Regions from separate parts of the Kosakonia sp. Marseille-Q7440 genome, predicted to be linked through region 1. Evidence: riboswitches for the same ligand, from Rfam matches in the RefSeq annotation. Region 1 holds a riboswitch; each other region holds the start of a gene.

Region 1 (5,304 bases):
GAAGAAGGCCCAGCCACGCATGCCAAGCTGGGCTGCCAGCTGGCGCTGTTCACCGGGGATCTGCTCCAGCGCCTGTAGCAGCAGGCGCGAGGCCATCGGCAGGTTAAAAAAGAGGTGCGCCAGCAGAATGCCCTGCAAGCCGTAGGGCGAAAAGGTCCACTCAATGCCGAGCGTCTGGCAGAGCGTGGCGAGCCACCCCTGACGACCATAGACGCTGAGAATGCCAAACACCGCCACCAGCACCGGCAGGATCAGCGTCATCGCGCATAAGCGCAGCAGCAACTGGCGGCCAGGAAAACGGCGGCGGTAGAGCGCACGGGCAAGGAAAATGGCGGGCACCACGGAGAGCAGGGCGGAGAGAAAAGCCTGCCAGAAGGAGAAACGCACCACGTGCCACAGGTAGCTATCTGACAAGAAGTCGGAGAGCCCTTCGACAGGTGCGTTTTGCCACAGCGCAAAAAAGGCCGCCAGCGCCACCGCCACCATCAGCGTGGCGGCGGTGAGGCCAGGAAGCAGCCAGCCGGGAATTAGCGGCTGACGGCGCGTTGCCACGAGGCTATCCATGCTGCGCGCTGGGCTGCCACCTCTTGCGGCGAGAATTGCAGCGAGGTTTGTGGTTTCTCAAGCTGGTCAAAACCGGCGGGCAGCGTGACGTTGCTCACCGGGTACATCCAGTTGCCCGTTGGGATGGCGCTCTGGAAGGCCGGTGAAACCATAAATTTAAGGAATTTTTCTGCCAGCTCCGGCTGTTTGCTGGCGGTGGTGCGCGCCGCGACTTCAACCTGCAAATAGTGGCCTTCGCTGAAGTTCGCCGCCGCGTAGTTCTCTTTCTTCTCTTCGATGATGTGGTAGGCAGGCGAGGTGGTGTAGCTCAGTACCAGATCGCTTTCGCCTTTCAAAAAGAGGCCGTAGGCTTCGCTCCACCCTTTGGTGACGGTAACGGTTTTGCCTGCCAGCTTTTGCCAGGCTTCGGGGGCTTTATCGCCATAGACTTTCTGCATCCACAGCAGCAGGCCGAGCCCTGGCGTGCTGGTGCGCGGATCTTCATAAATCACGCGCCACTTCTTATCGCTCTCGACCAGCTCTTTCAGGCTCTTCGGCGGGTTTTTCAGTTTGGTTTTGTCATAAACAAAGGCGAACCAGCCGTAATCGAACGGCACAAAGGTGTCATTGCTCCAGCCGCCCGGCACCTTCACCGCATTATCCGGCACGCCGCTTTTGGCGAAGAGTTTTGTCTGGGTCGCGGCTTCCAGCAGGTTGTTATCAAGACCGAGCACGACGTCAGCTTTGCTCTTTTTGCCCTCCATGCGCAGACGGTTGAGCAGCGAGACGCCATCTTCCAGCGCCACGAACTTCAGTTCGCAGTTGCAGTCGGCTTCAAAGGCTTTTTTTACCGCAGGACCTGGGCCCCATTCGGCGGCGAAGGAGTCGTAGGTATAAACGGTCAGGACGGGTTTAGCGAAAACGGGCGCGGCAATAAGCAGCAGCAGTGACAACGATTTTTTTAACACTTTGCACCTCATAAATGGGTGGCAAAGGATTTTGAGAGAGCCTCAAATCCCTTCGCCGGCGTTATCCGGATCAGGTTCGACGGGTATTTTCTCAGCACGCGCGTGAAGCGCAGCACCCCGTTGAGAACGGCGCTATTGTAATGATTTGGTAAACAATCTGAAAGCATTACGGATCCGGCGGCGCAAACCAGGCCGATTTAAAGTCAAACCAGCCGAGGGTATTCATGCGCAGCCCGCGCATGGTGCGCTGCCCCTGGATGCGCAGCCAGTGGTGGATCAACGGCACAATCGCTTTGCTCGCTAGCAACTGCTGCGACCACATCGCCAGATTCATCTCCCCGGCGCGCCAGCGCGCGGCGTCTGCCTGCCAGTCGCGCGGAATGCAGTTTTGCAGCAACGGTACTTCATAGAGGTTGGCGAAGACCGAAAAATCGAGCGGCAGGGTGAAGTTGGCGCTGTTAAGCCAGATATCGCTCTCTGTTTCGCCGCGATGCCAGGCATCATAATCGACCTCCTGAATCAGTAACTTAACGCCGTGCTCTGCGAGCAGCGTGCTCATGGTGTGGGCGATCGCCTGGTGCTCGTTGTGCTCGCGGTAGAAGGTGAGCGTCAGCGTCTCCAGCCCGGCGGGCTTTTCACCGCTGCCGGGGCGCGCATGATGCCAGCGCGGCAGCAATCCATAGGCGGGAAACCAGTAGCGCTGATTCTGTTCGCTGGCGTGCCACAGCAGATTGGTTGGCGAAAGGATCCGGCTTACCCACTCGCGCACCGCCGGGTTCGCACCGCGGCTGGATCGCGCGTCAAACAGCAGGTAGTAGCAGCCCTCTTCAAGACGGCTCTCCACCGCTTTTTCGCCCTCCGTTGGCCCTTCGAGCGTCAGGCCGCAGGTGGTCTCATCCCCGACATCCGGCAGCACCCAGACATTCACTTCATCAATCAGCGCGCGAAAACCGAAGTAATCCTCAAAGGCGTGGATTTTTAACTGGTTGCGGGTGTTGCGCATCACCGCGTAAGGGCCGGTGCCGATCGGCTGGCTGGCAAAGTTCGCCAGCGTTTCCCACTCCTGCGGCAGGATCATCGCCGGCACGTGGCCCATCAGCCACGGCAGCCAGCTGTCGGGCTGCGAGAGATGAATGTCGAGCGTCCACGGCGTGGGTGAAACGATATCGCGGATGTGGGAGTAGAGCGGCAGGGCGCTGGCGCGCTGTAAGGAGGCGATAACATCCGCCATCTCCAGCTCGCGACCATGGTGAAAGTGGATGCCGGGGCGTAAGTAGAAGCGCCAGTGCAGGGGAGAGATCGCTTTCCAGTGGTGAGCAATATCGGCTTCCAGTTCCCCGTTTTCCTCATTTATGCGCGTCAGGGTGCTGAAGATTTGCCGCGCCATATGGGTTTCGGAGCGGCGCAGCGGCGAGCCGGGCAGCAGATTGCGCAGCGGGCGGTAGTAGAGCACGCGCAGGATATGTCGCCCCTGGCGAAAACTGCGGCCAAGATGCGACACCAGCATCTGGCGCACGGCGGCTTTATCGCCCACCAGTTGCACCAGCTGGTCGATGCGATCCTGCTCAAGCAGATCTTCCGCCCGCTGCTGTTGCAACGCCAGGCCGGTGTAGAGGAAGGTGAGGCGCGAGCGTTTACCGCGCCCGGCTTCCGCCTCCCAGGTGAGCCAGCCGCGCGTCTGCATGGTGTTGAGCAGGGTGCGCATATGGCGGCGGGAGCAGTTGAGCAGCTCCGCCAGCTCGTTAAGCGTAGTTTCCTGAGATTTTCCATCGCAGCATTGCCACAGACGGATGAACTGTTGTTGCAGGCGACCAGAGGACATAAAAGAGGAACTCCCGGCAAAAACTCAGCAATTTATTTATCCCTATATTAAGCCGATACTTCTCTGCGATGAAAGCGAGGAGGCGCATAGCGGAGTGGGGAATGACGACGCGTGTGGAAAAACTGACTCGCCCGAATCATGTGTGACTGAGTATTAAGTGCGAATGCACCCGCCAGCAAAATGTTTTTGCTGGCTTTTTTCGTTTAAGCTTGCGTCGCTGTTTTCCGCTTTCAACAAGGAAATGCCATGCTCTGGTTGATGACGATGGGACGCCGCATGAATGGCGTCTACGTCGCGTTTATGATCGTCGCCTTTATGATGGGTGTTGCCGGTGCGGTACAGGCACCGACGCTGAGCCTGTTCCTCAGCCGCGAAGTGGGCGCAGAGCCCTTCTGGATCGGGCTGTTCTACACCGTTAACGCCATTGCCGGGATCCTCGTCAGCCTTGCGCTGGCAAAACGATCCGACAGCCAGGGCGACCGGCGCAAGCTGATCCTCTTTTGCTGCCTGATGGCGGTGGGTAACGCGCTGCTGTTCGCGTTTAACCGTCACTATCTGACCTTGATCACCTGCGGCGTGCTGCTGGCTTCGCTTGCCAGCACCGCGATGCCGCAGCTTTTCGCGCTGGCGCGTGAGTACGCCGACAGCTCGGCGCGGGAAGTGGTGATGTTCAGTTCGATCATGCGTGCGCAGCTCTCGCTGGCGTGGGTTATCGGCCCACCGCTGGCGTTTATGCTGGCGCTCAATTATGGCTTTGTCGCCATGTTCTCTATCGCCGCCGGGCTGTTTATTGTCAGCCTGGTGCTGATTGCCTTCTGGCTACCGTCGGTGCCGCGGGTTGAGCAGCCCGCTGACGTGGCCGTTACGCAGGTGAGCGGCTGGCGCGACAGCAATGTGCGCATGCTGTTTATCGCCTCGACGCTGATGTGGACCTGCAACACCATGTACATCATTGATATGCCGCTGTGGATCAGCCTCGATCTGGGGCTGCCGGATAAGCTGGCGGGCATTTTGATGGGTACTGCCGCAGGCCTGGAGATCCCGGCGATGATCCTCGCGGGCTATTTCGTGAAGCGTTTCGGTAAGCGGTTGATGATGCTGATCGCCGTTGCAGCCGGCGTGCTGTTCTATATCGGCCTGCTCTTTTTCTATAGCCAGACGGCGCTGCTGCTTTTGCAGTTTTTCAATGCGGTGTTTATCGGTATTGTCGCCGGGATCGGCATGCTGTGGTTCCAGGATTTGATGCCTGGGCGAGCCGGTTCAGCAACCACGCTGTTTACCAACAGTATCTCCACCGGCGTGATTCTGGCAGGCGTTATCCAGGGCGCGCTGGCGCAATATTTTGGTCACGGCTCGGTGTATTGGGGAATTGCCGGGCTGTCGGTGGTGACGCTGCTCCTCACCAGCCGGGTGAAGGATGTGTAAGGCGCGGTGCGGCGGTTCAATTGCCGGATGGCGCTAACGCTTATCCGGCCTACTCTTCACATTTGCATTGTTACCCGTAGGCCGGATAAGGCAACGCCGCCATCCGGCAAACAAACCCGCACGATGCCGATTGCCGGATAACCATCCGGCAATGAGCATCAGGCTGTCACCCCATAAAGGCGGGTTGTCTTCACATCTGCATTGTTACCTGTAGGCCGGATAAGGCAACGCCGCCATCCGGCAAACAAACCTGCACCGTGCCGACTGCCGGATAACCATCCGGCAATGAGCATCAGGCTGTCACCCCATAAAGGCGGGTTGTTTTGCTTCGTAGGCGGCAATAGCGTCGTCGTGTTGCAGCGTCAGGCCAATGCTGTCCAGACCGTTCAGCATGCAGTGGCGGCGGAAGGCGTCGAGCGTAAAGCTGTAGGACTTGCCGCCCGCCTTCACCACCTGCGCCTGCAGATCCACCTCAAAGGTAATGCCCGGGTTGCTCTGCACCAGCGCAAACAGCTCATCCACCTCTTCGTCGCTCAGCGTCACCGG
Region 2 (5,304 bases), 520 kb from region 1:
TCGATAGGATCCGGCAGCAGCCAGCGCGCATCGGGATGGATCTCCAGCTTCAGCCAGTGTGTGCCCAGCGCTTCTCGCGCCAGTTGGGCGGCAAAGATCGCCTCTTCGGCATTTTTCGCGCCGGAGGTGTTTGGCAGCAGGGTGACGCCCGCGTCTATCAGCGGCTGCAAAATAGCGTCATTGCGCTGGCGTAAATCGACGCGCTTCATGGCCAGCGTCACCAGCTCGCTGCCCGCCGCCTGAATCGACTCCACCATCAGCTGCGGCGTGGCGAATTTCCCCGTGCCGGTAAAGAGGCGTGAGGAAAAGGTTTTATCTGCAATACGTAACATCTCAACCCCCTGCGATAACCTGAAACAGCAGGATGCAATCGCCATCCTGCAACTGTTGTTCTTCCCAGCGCTCGCGCGGCAGAATCGCCTCGTTTAGCGCCAGCGCGACGCCCGGCTTTAACTGTTCAAGCTCCTTAAGCAGGTCGGCAACGCTGAGCGCCTGCGCGCAGGTCATCGGTTCGTCATTAACGCGTATTTGCATGATGCCCTCCGCAGATCGGGCAGGTGCTGGCGCGCTGTAATGCGAGGGTGCGCCACAGGTTGGTGCGGGCGTCAAACAGCCGCAGCTCTCCCTGCGTCGCCTGCATACCGGTTAACAGCTTGATCGCTTCCAGCGCCTGCATCGCTCCCATAATGCCGACCACCGGGCCGACAATGCCCGCCGTGCGGCAGTTGCGTTCCGGTTCGCGCTCATCGGGCCACAAGCAGCGGTAGCAGCCCTGCTCCCAGGGCGGGGTGAGCACCAGCAACTGGCCGCCAAAGCCGACGGCGCTGGCGGAAACCAGCGGCGTATTACGCGCCACGCAGGCGGCGTTAATCGCCTGGCGGGTCTGCATGTTATCGCTGCAATCGAGCACCACATCGGCGCGCGAGACCTCTTCAAGCAGCGCGTCGCCGCTGAGCCGCTGTGAGAGAGAGACCAGTTCAATCTCCGGGTTGAGCTGATGCAGCCGCTCTGCTGTCACCGTGGCTTTTGGCTGGTTGATATCGCGCGAGGTAAAGAGGATCTGCCGTTGCAGGTTGCTCAGATGCACGGCGTCATCATCCGCCAGCACCAGCATGCCGACACCCGCGCCCGCGAGGTAGGCGGCGGCCGGCGCGCCAAGACCGCCAAGGCCGACAATCAATACCCGGCTGTCGAGCAGCTTCTGCTGCCCGGCGATGGCGATCTCCTCCAGCAAGATCTGGCGGCTGTAGCGCATAAAGTCGTGATCATTCATCGCCCACCCCCGCGAGATCCAGCAGCTGCCGCGTGGCCAGCTGCCACTCATCCGCCTGGGTAATGGCGCTCACCACGGCAATGCTGCCGACGCCCGTTGCCAGCACCTCTGGCGCGCGCGAAAGGCTGATGCCGCCAATCGCTACCGTCGGGTAATCACCGAGCCGCGCAACGTGGCGCGTAAGCGTTGCCAGCCCCTGCGGAGCGGAAGGCATCTGCTTGGTTTGCGTCGGGAAAACGTGGCCCAGGGCGATATAGGAGGGGCGTGCCGCCAGCGCGACATCAATTTCCATATCATCATGGGTGGAGAGGCCGAGCCGCAGTCCGGCCTGGCGAATGGCGGTTAAGTCGGTAGTGGCCAGATCCTCCTGACCGAGATGCACGCCGTAGGCCTGGTGTTTAATCGCCAGCCGCCAATAATCGTTGATAAACAGCCGCGCGTTGTAACGGCGCGCAAGGGCAATGGCGGCCATCACGTCCGCTTCCACCTCTTCGTCGCGCTTATCTTTGATACGCAGTTGCAGGGTGCGCACACCTGCATCCAGCAGGCGGGCGATCCACTCCACGCTATCGACCACCGGATAAAGCCCGAGGCGAAAGGGCACCGGCGGGAAATCAGGCTGGTACATTACGCCTCCTCCTGTTTCAGGTAGATCTCCCCGCCGCGGGCGCGGAAGTCGCTGGCTTTATCCGCCATGCCCGCATCGATGGTCTGCGCGGCGGCGTAGTCACGCACCTCCTGCGAAATCTTCATCGAGCAGAATTTCGGCCCGCACATCGAGCAGAAGTGCGCCACTTTGCCGGACTCCTGCGGCAGGGTTTCATCGTGATAGGCGCGGGCGGTGAAGGGGTCGAGGGCGAGGTTAAACTGATCTTCCCAGCGGAACTCAAATCGCGCTTTCGACATCGCATTATCGCGGATCTGCGCACCAGGATGGCCTTTGGCCAGATCCGCGGCGTGGGCGGCGATTTTGTAGGTAATCAGCCCCTGTTTAACATCCTCTTTGTTCGGCAAGCCGAGGTGCTCTTTCGGCGTGACATAGCAGAGCATCGCGCAGCCAAACCAGCCAATCATTGCCGCGCCGATGCCGGAGGTGAAGTGGTCATAGCCCGGCGCGATATCGGTGGTGAGCGGCCCAAGGGTGTAGAAGGGCGCTTCGTGACAGCTCTCAAGCTCCTCGGTCATATTGCGGCGGATCATCTGCATCGGCACGTGACCGGGGCCTTCAATCATCACCTGCACGTCATACTCCCAGGCGATTTTGGTCAGTTCCCCGAGCGTATGCAGCTCGGCAAATTGCGCTTCGTCATTGGCATCCTGAATCGATCCCGGGCGCAGGCCATCGCCGAGTGACAAAGAGACATCGTAAGCCGCGCAGATTTCGCAGATTTCGCGGAAGTGGGTGTAAAGGAAGTTCTCTTCGTGATGGGAGAGACACCACTTCGCCATGATCGAGCCGCCGCGCGAAACAATGCCCGTCAGGCGCTGCGCGGTCATTGGCACATAGCGCAGCAGCACACCGGCGTGGATGGTGAAGTAGTCGACTCCCTGTTCCGCCTGCTCCAGCAGGGTGTCGCGGAATACCGACCAGCTGAGATCTTCAGCGATCCCGTTGACCTTCTCCAGCGCCTGGTAGATCGGTACAGTGCCGATCGGCACCGGGCTGTTGCGCAGGATCCACTCGCGGGTTTCATGAATATAGCGACCGGTCGAGAGATCCATCACCGTATCCGCGCCCCAGCGGGTTGACCACACCAGCTTCTCCACTTCTTCTTCAATTGATGAGGTGACAGCGGAGTTGCCGATATTAGCGTTCACTTTCACCAGGAAGTTGCGGCCAATGATCATCGGCTCTGATTCTGGATGGTTGATGTTGGCGGGAATAATGGCCCGGCCGGCCGCCACTTCAGCGCGGACAAACTCTGGCGTAATGTTCTCCGGCAGCCGCGCGCCAAACCCTTCGCCCGGATGCTGGCGACGCAATACTTCACTGCGAATGCGCTCACGCCCCATGTTTTCGCGCAGGGCGATAAACTCCATTTCGGGGGTAATGATGCCCAAACGGGCATAGTGCAGCTGCGTCACGCATTTACCTGCTTTGGCGCGGCGCGGCGTCAGCAGGCCGCTAAAACGCAGCGCATCAAGGCCGTCATCCGCCAGGCGCTGGTTGGTATAGGCCGAGCTGCGATGGTCCAGCTCTTCGCTGTCATCGCGGGCGGCAATCCACGCTGCGCGCAGCTTAGCCAGACCCTGTTGCACATCAATGGCAATCGCCGGATCGCCGTAGGGGCCGGAGGTGTCATACACCGGCACCGCTTCGTTCTCTTCGTACTGCGGGTCGGTTTTTGAGCCGCCGACAAGCGTCGGGCTAAGCTGGATTTCGCGCATTGGCACGCGAATATCGGGCTGTGAGCCGGTGAGGTAGATGCGGCGGGAGTTGGGGAAAGCGGTGCCTTCCAGCGTATCGATAAAGTGTTGCGCCTGGGCGCGTTGTTCACGGCGTGAATATTGAGTAGTAGACATAGCTCATTCCAGTGTCAAAGGAGATGGCTTGTCAGACGACGGATGGAGTAATGGCAGCAAACCGCCCGTAAGGGTGGTGTGGTGGATGGATTACTCTTGTTCCCTTCGCAGGTATTAGCCTGATCAGGTTCCGCGGATCCCGAATTAACGGTCTCAGCCTTTTTACACCTCAGCTTTCAGAAAGCGTGGGTGTAAAAGAGTGGCACTCCGACAAGAAAAACCCCCGCCCGAAGCGGGGGACTGTTTTTAAACTACGCGTTAATGCTTAAGAACTCAAGCCGGGCGCGCCATCCCGGTTTCATCATTGGCGCTTTCGCTGAGGTGGTTATCGAACGCCAGCGTGATCAGCTGATCTTCCAGCGTAAAACGCGCCGCCAGCGCTTCACCGATGTCTGAGAGAGCCTGCTGGAACTCCATGCAGTTATCATCATCGATGGACTGTTCGAGGCTGGAATCATAATGTTTCATGATTTCAACGGTATTGGCTTCAAGCTGCGGATAGAGCTGAGTCGCCGCTAAAAGTGGGCTGGCGCCTTCCATTTCATTGATGATGCGTTCATAAATAGTGAAATGACCGGCGGAAAGGTATTCAACCAGGTTATGGCAAAAATCATCCAGCGCTTTTTCGTTAAGCTGCATGTACGACCCTTTGCCCGGCTTGATTCCCACCAGATTGTAATAGGAGATAAGCAACTGCTTACGTTCGTTGAGCCAGAAATCGATAAGCTTGTTACTTCCCCCCAGTCGTTCTGTCAGGCTTTCTAACTGGTTCAGCATAAATGACTCCGCAAAATGTAAGATTAAAAATGATGTAATAATAATGTTAATAACATGCCAGTGAAGCTAAGGTCGCGCAATGGTACAAACTCTTGAAGCTCATCACCGTGGCTGGTGGATAGTCAGCCATGAACAAAAATTATGGTTGCCCGCTGGAGAATTACCACATGGAGAGGCAGGAAATTTCGATCTTGCGGGTCAACCCGCGCAAATTATCGGCGAATGGCAGGGAGAGAGCGTCTGGCTTGTGCGCCAGCAGCGCTCCAGCGAGATGGGATCGGTACGTTTACTGATCGATCAGGATACCGCGCTGTTCCAGTTAGCCGGGCGCGGCGTGCAGCTGGCCGAGTTTTACCGCTCGCATAAGTTTTGCGGTTACTGTGGCCACACCATGCACCCCAGCAAAACCGAGTGGGCGATGCTCTGCGACCACTGCCGGGAACGTTACTATCCACAAATTGCTCCCTGCATCATTGTCGCTATTCGCCGCGATGACAGCCTGCTACTTGCCCAGCATACGCGTCATCGTAATGGCGTGTATACCGTGCTGGCCGGATTTGTTGAAGTCGGCGAGACGCTGGAGCAGGCGGTAGCGCGCGAGGTGATGGAGGAGAGCGGGATTAAAATCAAGAACCTGCGTTATGTTACCTCTCAGCCGTGGCCCTTCCCGCAATCATTAATGACTGCCTTTATGGCCGAGTATGAGAGCGGTGAGATCGTTATTGATACCA
Region 3 (5,304 bases), 2.2 Mb from region 1:
GCAAAAAAAAGATCACCCCCACGCCGCACGATGCGGCATTCAAACAGTTTTTGACCAACCCGACGACGGCCAGGGATTTTATAGAACTGCATCTGCCTGCACATTTACTGGCACTCTGCGATTTACGAACGCTCAGGCTGGAGTCGGGAAGTTTCGTCGAAGAGAACCTGCGGGCTTATTACAGCGACGTGCTCTACAGCCTGAAAACACGCGCGGGGGAGGGGTATATTCATGTGCTGATTGAGCACCAATCCACCCCCGATCGCCATATGGCCTTTAGGTTACTGCGGTACGCGATTGCCGCGATGCAGAGACACCTTGATGCCGGGCATAAATCGCTACCGTTAGTTATCCCCCTGCTTTTTTATACCGGCAAGCGCACCCCTTATCCGTGGTCAACGAACTGGTTAGAGCTGTTTGTCAGCCCGGCAACGGCGCAAGAGCTCTATAGCAGTAGCTTTCCGCTCGTTGATGTCTCGGTGATCCCGGATAACGAAATAATGAATCACCGCAGCATGGCGGCGCTGACGCTGTTACAAAAACATATCCATCAGCGCGACTTAAGCGAAATTCTTGACCGGCTCGCAACGCTGTTGGTGAACGAACACATCACACGACAGCAATTAGCTTCGCTGATAAACTACCTGGTGTACGCTGGCGAGACAGCAGATGCGCACGCCTTTGTACGTGAACTGGCGCTAAAGGCACCACAGCATGAGGACCAATTGATGACAATTGCACAGCAGCTTGAACAAAGAGGTATTGAAAAAGGTCTCGCAAAAGGCATTGAACAAGGAATTGAACAGGGCATTGAGCGAGGAATCGAACAAGGCATTGAACTCGGCGAGCAGCGCGGTATCGAGAAGGGACGCAAAGAAGAGGCGTTCCGCATCGCACGGACGATGCTGCAAAACGGCCTCGATCGCAGCACGGTGATGAGCATGACCGGGCTTACCGAAGCAGAACTGGCGCAGATTCGCCACTGAGTGCACGGGCAAATACGCATTTACACGTGACGCTGCCAGCATTAAGCTACTGAACGGTTTCACCACAATTTATTGATGTTATGACTCGGGGTGCCCTTCTACGTGAAGGCTGAGAAATACCCGTACCACCTGATCTGGATAATGCCAGCGTAGGGAAGTCAGATGCCTGCCCGGCATCCCTTCTTCACGCCGGGCAGGAGCAAAAAAGATGCAACCTGACCTGCTTGATCCTGTGCACTCTGCACACGCGTTACAGCAACTCCGCACACTCTCTCCCCTTGTTCACTGTATGACGAATGACGTCGTACAAACCTTTACCGCTAATGTGCTGCTCTCGCTCGGCGCATCGCCAGCTATGGTCATTGATAGCGAAGAGGCGCAGCAGTTCAGCGCTATCGCCGATGCCTTACTTATCAATGTCGGCACCCTGACGCGCGAACGCGCTGAAGCAATGCACGCCGCAATTGAGAGCGCCAACCGCGCGCAAACCCCCTGGACGCTCGACCCGGTTGCCGTTGGCGCACTCGCCTTTCGCACTGGTTTCTGCCAACAACTCCTCTCTCTTCGACCGGCCGCCATCCGCGGCAACGCTTCTGAAATCCTCGCCCTGGCCGGTATGCCAGGCGGCGGGCGCGGCGTCGACACCACCGATAGCGCACTGGCGGCGCTGCCCGCGGCGCAGCAACTGGCGCAACAGACCGGCGCGGTGGTCGCAGTCACTGGTGAGATTGATTACATCACCGATGGTAGAGAAACCCTCAGCGTCAGCGGCGGCGATCCGCTGATGACGCGCGTGGTCGGCACCGGCTGCGCGCTCTCGGCCGTGGTAGCTGCCTGTTGCGCATTGCCCGGCGAGCGACTGCTCAATGTTGCCTCGGCCTGCCGGATCATGAAGCAGGCGGGCAGCCGCGCGGTGAAGCAGAGCGCGGGTCCTGGCAGTTTTGTGCCTGCCTTTCTTGATGCGCTGGCGACGAAAGGGGAGGAATTGTAATGAAACGGATTAATGCCTTAACCATTGCCGGCACCGACCCGAGCGGCGGGGCGGGGATCCAGGCGGATTTAAAAACGTTCTCGGCGCTGGGGGCTTATGGCTGTTCGGTGATCACCGCGCTGGTGGCGCAAAATACCCGTGGCGTGCAGTCGGTGTACCGCATCGAGCCCGATTTTGTTGCCGCCCAGCTGGGCTCCGTGCTGAGCGATGTGCGCATCGACACCACCAAAATCGGCATGCTGGCGGAAACCGATATTGTCGAAGCGGTGGCAGAGCGTCTGCGCCATTACCAGGTGCGCAATGTGGTGCTGGATACGGTAATGCTGGCGAAAAGCGGCGATCCGCTGTTATCCCCTGCGGCGGTCGCCGCCCTACGCCAGCATTTACTGCCGCAGGTTTCCCTTATCACGCCCAATCTGCCGGAAGCGGCGGCGCTGTTAGATGCGCCTCATGCGCGCAGCGAGCGCGAGATGCATGAGCAGGGCAAAGCTTTGTTAGCGCTCGGTTGTGAAGCAGTGTTGATGAAGGGCGGTCATCTGGAGGACGCCGAAAGCCCCGACTGGCTCTTCACCCGCGATGGCGCGCAGCGCTTCACTACCGCGCGGATTTTGACAAAAAACACCCACGGCACAGGCTGCACGCTCTCGGCGGCGCTGGCGGCGCTACGACCGCGCCATACCGGCTGGGCTGAAACGGTTGCAGAGGCGAAAAAGTGGCTGACCGCTGCGCTGGCACAGGCCGATACGCTTGAAGTGGGCGAGGGGATCGGGCCGGTGCACCACTTCCATCAGTGGTGGTAAATCAGAAACCGAAACGTGCCAGCAGAATAAGCTGAAAAAATGCCGGGTGGTGGACATTCTGACGCCAGAGTACCAGGCTTAGTTTGCCCATCGCCAGGCAAGGTGGGTAAGGACAATCCAATTCGCGAAGCGCAAGCTTACGGGAGCATTGTAATGACTGATATTGTGCAGTTACTTGGCAAAGACGCCGACAGCCTTCTGCAACACCGTTGCATGACCATTCCTGCCGACCAGCTCTATCTGCCCGGACACGACTACGTCGACCGCGTGATGATCGACAACAACCGCCCGCCTGCGGTGTTGCGAAACATGCAGACCCTCTACAACCACGGGCGGCTGGCAGGCACGGGGTACCTCTCTATTTTGCCGGTCGATCAGGGGATTGAGCACTCGGCGGGTGCGTCGTTTGCTGCCAATCCGCTCTACTTTGATCCGAAAAATATCGTCGAGCTGGCAATTGAAGCGGGCTGTAACTGTGTGGCATCCACTTACGGCGTGCTGGCCTCGGTCTCCCGCCGTTATGCCCACCGCATTCCGTTCCTCGTGAAACTCAACCATAACGAAACCCTCAGCTACCCGACCACTTATGATCAGACCTACTACGCCAGCGTCGAGCAGGCATTCAATATGGGTGCGGTAGCGGTCGGCGCGACTATCTACTTTGGTTCGCCGGAATCCCGCCGCCAGATTGAAGAGATCTCCACCGCCTTTGAGCGTGCTCACGAACTGGGCATGGTGACGGTGCTGTGGGCTTATCTGCGCAACTCCGCGTTTAAGAAAGATGGCGTCGATTACCATGTTTCAGCGGATCTCACCGGCCAGGCGAACCACATTGCCGCCACCATTGGCGCGGATATCGTGAAGCAGAAGATGGCGGAGAATAACGGCGGCTATAATGCGGTGAAATTCGGCTATACCGATGAGCGCGTCTACAGCAAGCTCACCAGCGACAACCCGATCGATCTGGTGCGCTACCAGTTAGCCAACTGCTATATGGGTCGTGCCGGGCTTATCAACTCTGGTGGTGCCTCCGGCGGCGAGGCGGATCTCACCGAGGCGGTACGCACGGCGGTGATCAACAAACGTGCCGGTGGCATGGGGCTGATCCTCGGGCGTAAAGCGTTCAAGAAAACGATGGCCGACGGCGTGAAGCTGATTAATGCCGTACAGGATGTCTATCTCGACGAGAAGATCACCATCGCCTGATCTCCGTTGTTGCCCCTTTCCGCCAGGAAGGGGGCTTTCTCTCTCCTTCGCGTCTTTCCCCTACGGACTCCGATCACATTTCCGTAACCTTTTGTGAAAAGTGTCACGCATCCTTGTGCGCATGCCCAAAAAATGGTCGCTGCTTAGCGCTATTTGTCCGAGGATGTGACCAGGTTTTGTGCATATATTTTGTTCTGAAACAGCTTTTCAAAACTCAAGGATACGGAATGAAAATTGAATCTGTAAACGTCACCGTCTTTCAGCACCCCACGCGACGGGTCTCTGACAGCGCCGGGCACTCCCATCCGGGGCCGGAGACGCAGGCGAAGATGGCGATGTTAACCATCACCGCAGACGACGGCACTACCGGTTATTCATTCGCGCCGCCGGAAGTGGTGCGCCCGTTCGTACTCACCGCATTTTTCCGCAAAGTGATGGTCGGTCAGGATCCCTTTAACCGCGAGCGCATCTGGCAGGATCTGGTCCACTGGCAGCGCGGCAGCGCGCATCAGCTGACCGAGCGCGCGCTCTCATTTGTTGAGCAGGCGCTGTGGGATTTGATTGGTCGCAAGCTCAATATGCCGGTCTATAAACTGCTCGGCGGCTACCGCGATAAGGTCCCGGCGTACGGCAGCACCATGTGCGGCGACGATCTCGAGGGCGGTCTCTCCACGCCGGAAGAGTACGCGGCTTTTGCCGAAACGCTGGTGGCGCGCGGCTATAAGGCTATCAAGCTGCACACCTGGATGCCGCCGGTGAAGTTCGCGCCAAACCCGAAAATGGATATCAAAGCCTGCGCTGCGGTGCGTGAAGCGGTCGGGCCGGATATCGATCTGATGATCGATGGCTACCACTGGTACAGCCGCACCGAAGCGCTGTGGATTGGCAAAGAGCTGGAGAAGCTGAACTTCGCCTGGTTTGAAGAGCCGATGGAGGAGGAGAGCATGTCCTCTTACGCCTGGCTGGCGGAGAACTTATCGATTCCGATTATCGGCCCGGAGAGCCTGGGCGGGAAACACCACAGCCGCGCTGACTGGGTAAAAGCGGGGGCCTGCGACATCCTGCGCGCCGGTGCAAACGGCGTGGGCGGCATTTCGCCGACGCTAAAAGTGGCAAACCTCGCCGAATCCTTCGGCATGGATTGCGAAGTGCACGGCAACGGCGCGGCAAGCCTTGCGGTCATCGGTGCGATCCGCAACTGCCGCTGGTATGAGCGCGGCCTGCTGCACCCGTTCCTCGACTACGACCAGCCCGCCGCTTATCTCAACAGCATCGTCGACCCGATGGATGACGAGGGCTTTGTGCATCTGCCGCAGCGTCC

Evidence for each region. A riboswitch is a leader RNA that binds a small molecule or an ion and turns the genes downstream of it on or off. The one in region 1 is predicted to bind thiamine pyrophosphate.
Region 2: it holds a riboswitch for thiamine pyrophosphate, as region 1 does, so the genes downstream of both, thiC (phosphomethylpyrimidine synthase ThiC) here and thiB (thiamine ABC transporter substrate binding subunit) in region 1, are expected to answer to the same signal.
Region 3: it holds a riboswitch for thiamine pyrophosphate, as region 1 does, so the genes downstream of both, thiM (hydroxyethylthiazole kinase) here and thiB (thiamine ABC transporter substrate binding subunit) in region 1, are expected to answer to the same signal.

Annotation. Positions count from the first base shown of each region.
Region 1 is NZ_CBCPLT010000001.1:545,047-550,350, forward strand. It holds gene thiP (thiamine/thiamine pyrophosphate ABC transporter permease ThiP) at 1-552, opposite strand, end outside; gene thiB (thiamine ABC transporter substrate binding subunit) at 528-1,511, opposite strand; TPP riboswitch at 1,541-1,641, opposite strand; gene sgrR (HTH-type transcriptional regulator SgrR) at 1,678-3,333, opposite strand; gene ACWPW2_RS02450 (sugar efflux transporter) at 3,580-4,758, shown strand; gene leuD (3-isopropylmalate dehydratase small subunit) at 5,059-5,304, opposite strand, start outside.
Region 2 is NZ_CBCPLT010000001.1:22,569-27,872, forward strand. It holds gene thiG (thiazole synthase) at 1-332, opposite strand, end outside; gene thiS (sulfur carrier protein ThiS) at 334-534, opposite strand; gene ACWPW2_RS00125 (HesA/MoeB/ThiF family protein) at 518-1,273, opposite strand; gene thiE (thiamine phosphate synthase) at 1,266-1,901, opposite strand; gene thiC (phosphomethylpyrimidine synthase ThiC) at 1,901-3,796, opposite strand; TPP riboswitch at 3,880-4,016, opposite strand; gene ACWPW2_RS00140 (Rsd/AlgQ family anti-sigma factor) at 4,070-4,573, opposite strand; gene nudC (NAD(+) diphosphatase) at 4,653-5,304, shown strand, end outside.
Region 3 is NZ_CBCPLT010000001.1:2,788,728-2,794,031, reverse strand. It holds gene ACWPW2_RS13100 (Rpn family recombination-promoting nuclease/putative transposase) at 1-986, shown strand, start outside; TPP riboswitch at 1,063-1,159, shown strand; gene thiM (hydroxyethylthiazole kinase) at 1,195-1,977, shown strand; gene thiD (bifunctional hydroxymethylpyrimidine kinase/phosphomethylpyrimidine kinase) at 1,977-2,777, shown strand; gene fbaB (class I fructose-bisphosphate aldolase) at 2,931-3,983, shown strand; gene ACWPW2_RS13080 (mandelate racemase family protein) at 4,211-5,304, shown strand, end outside.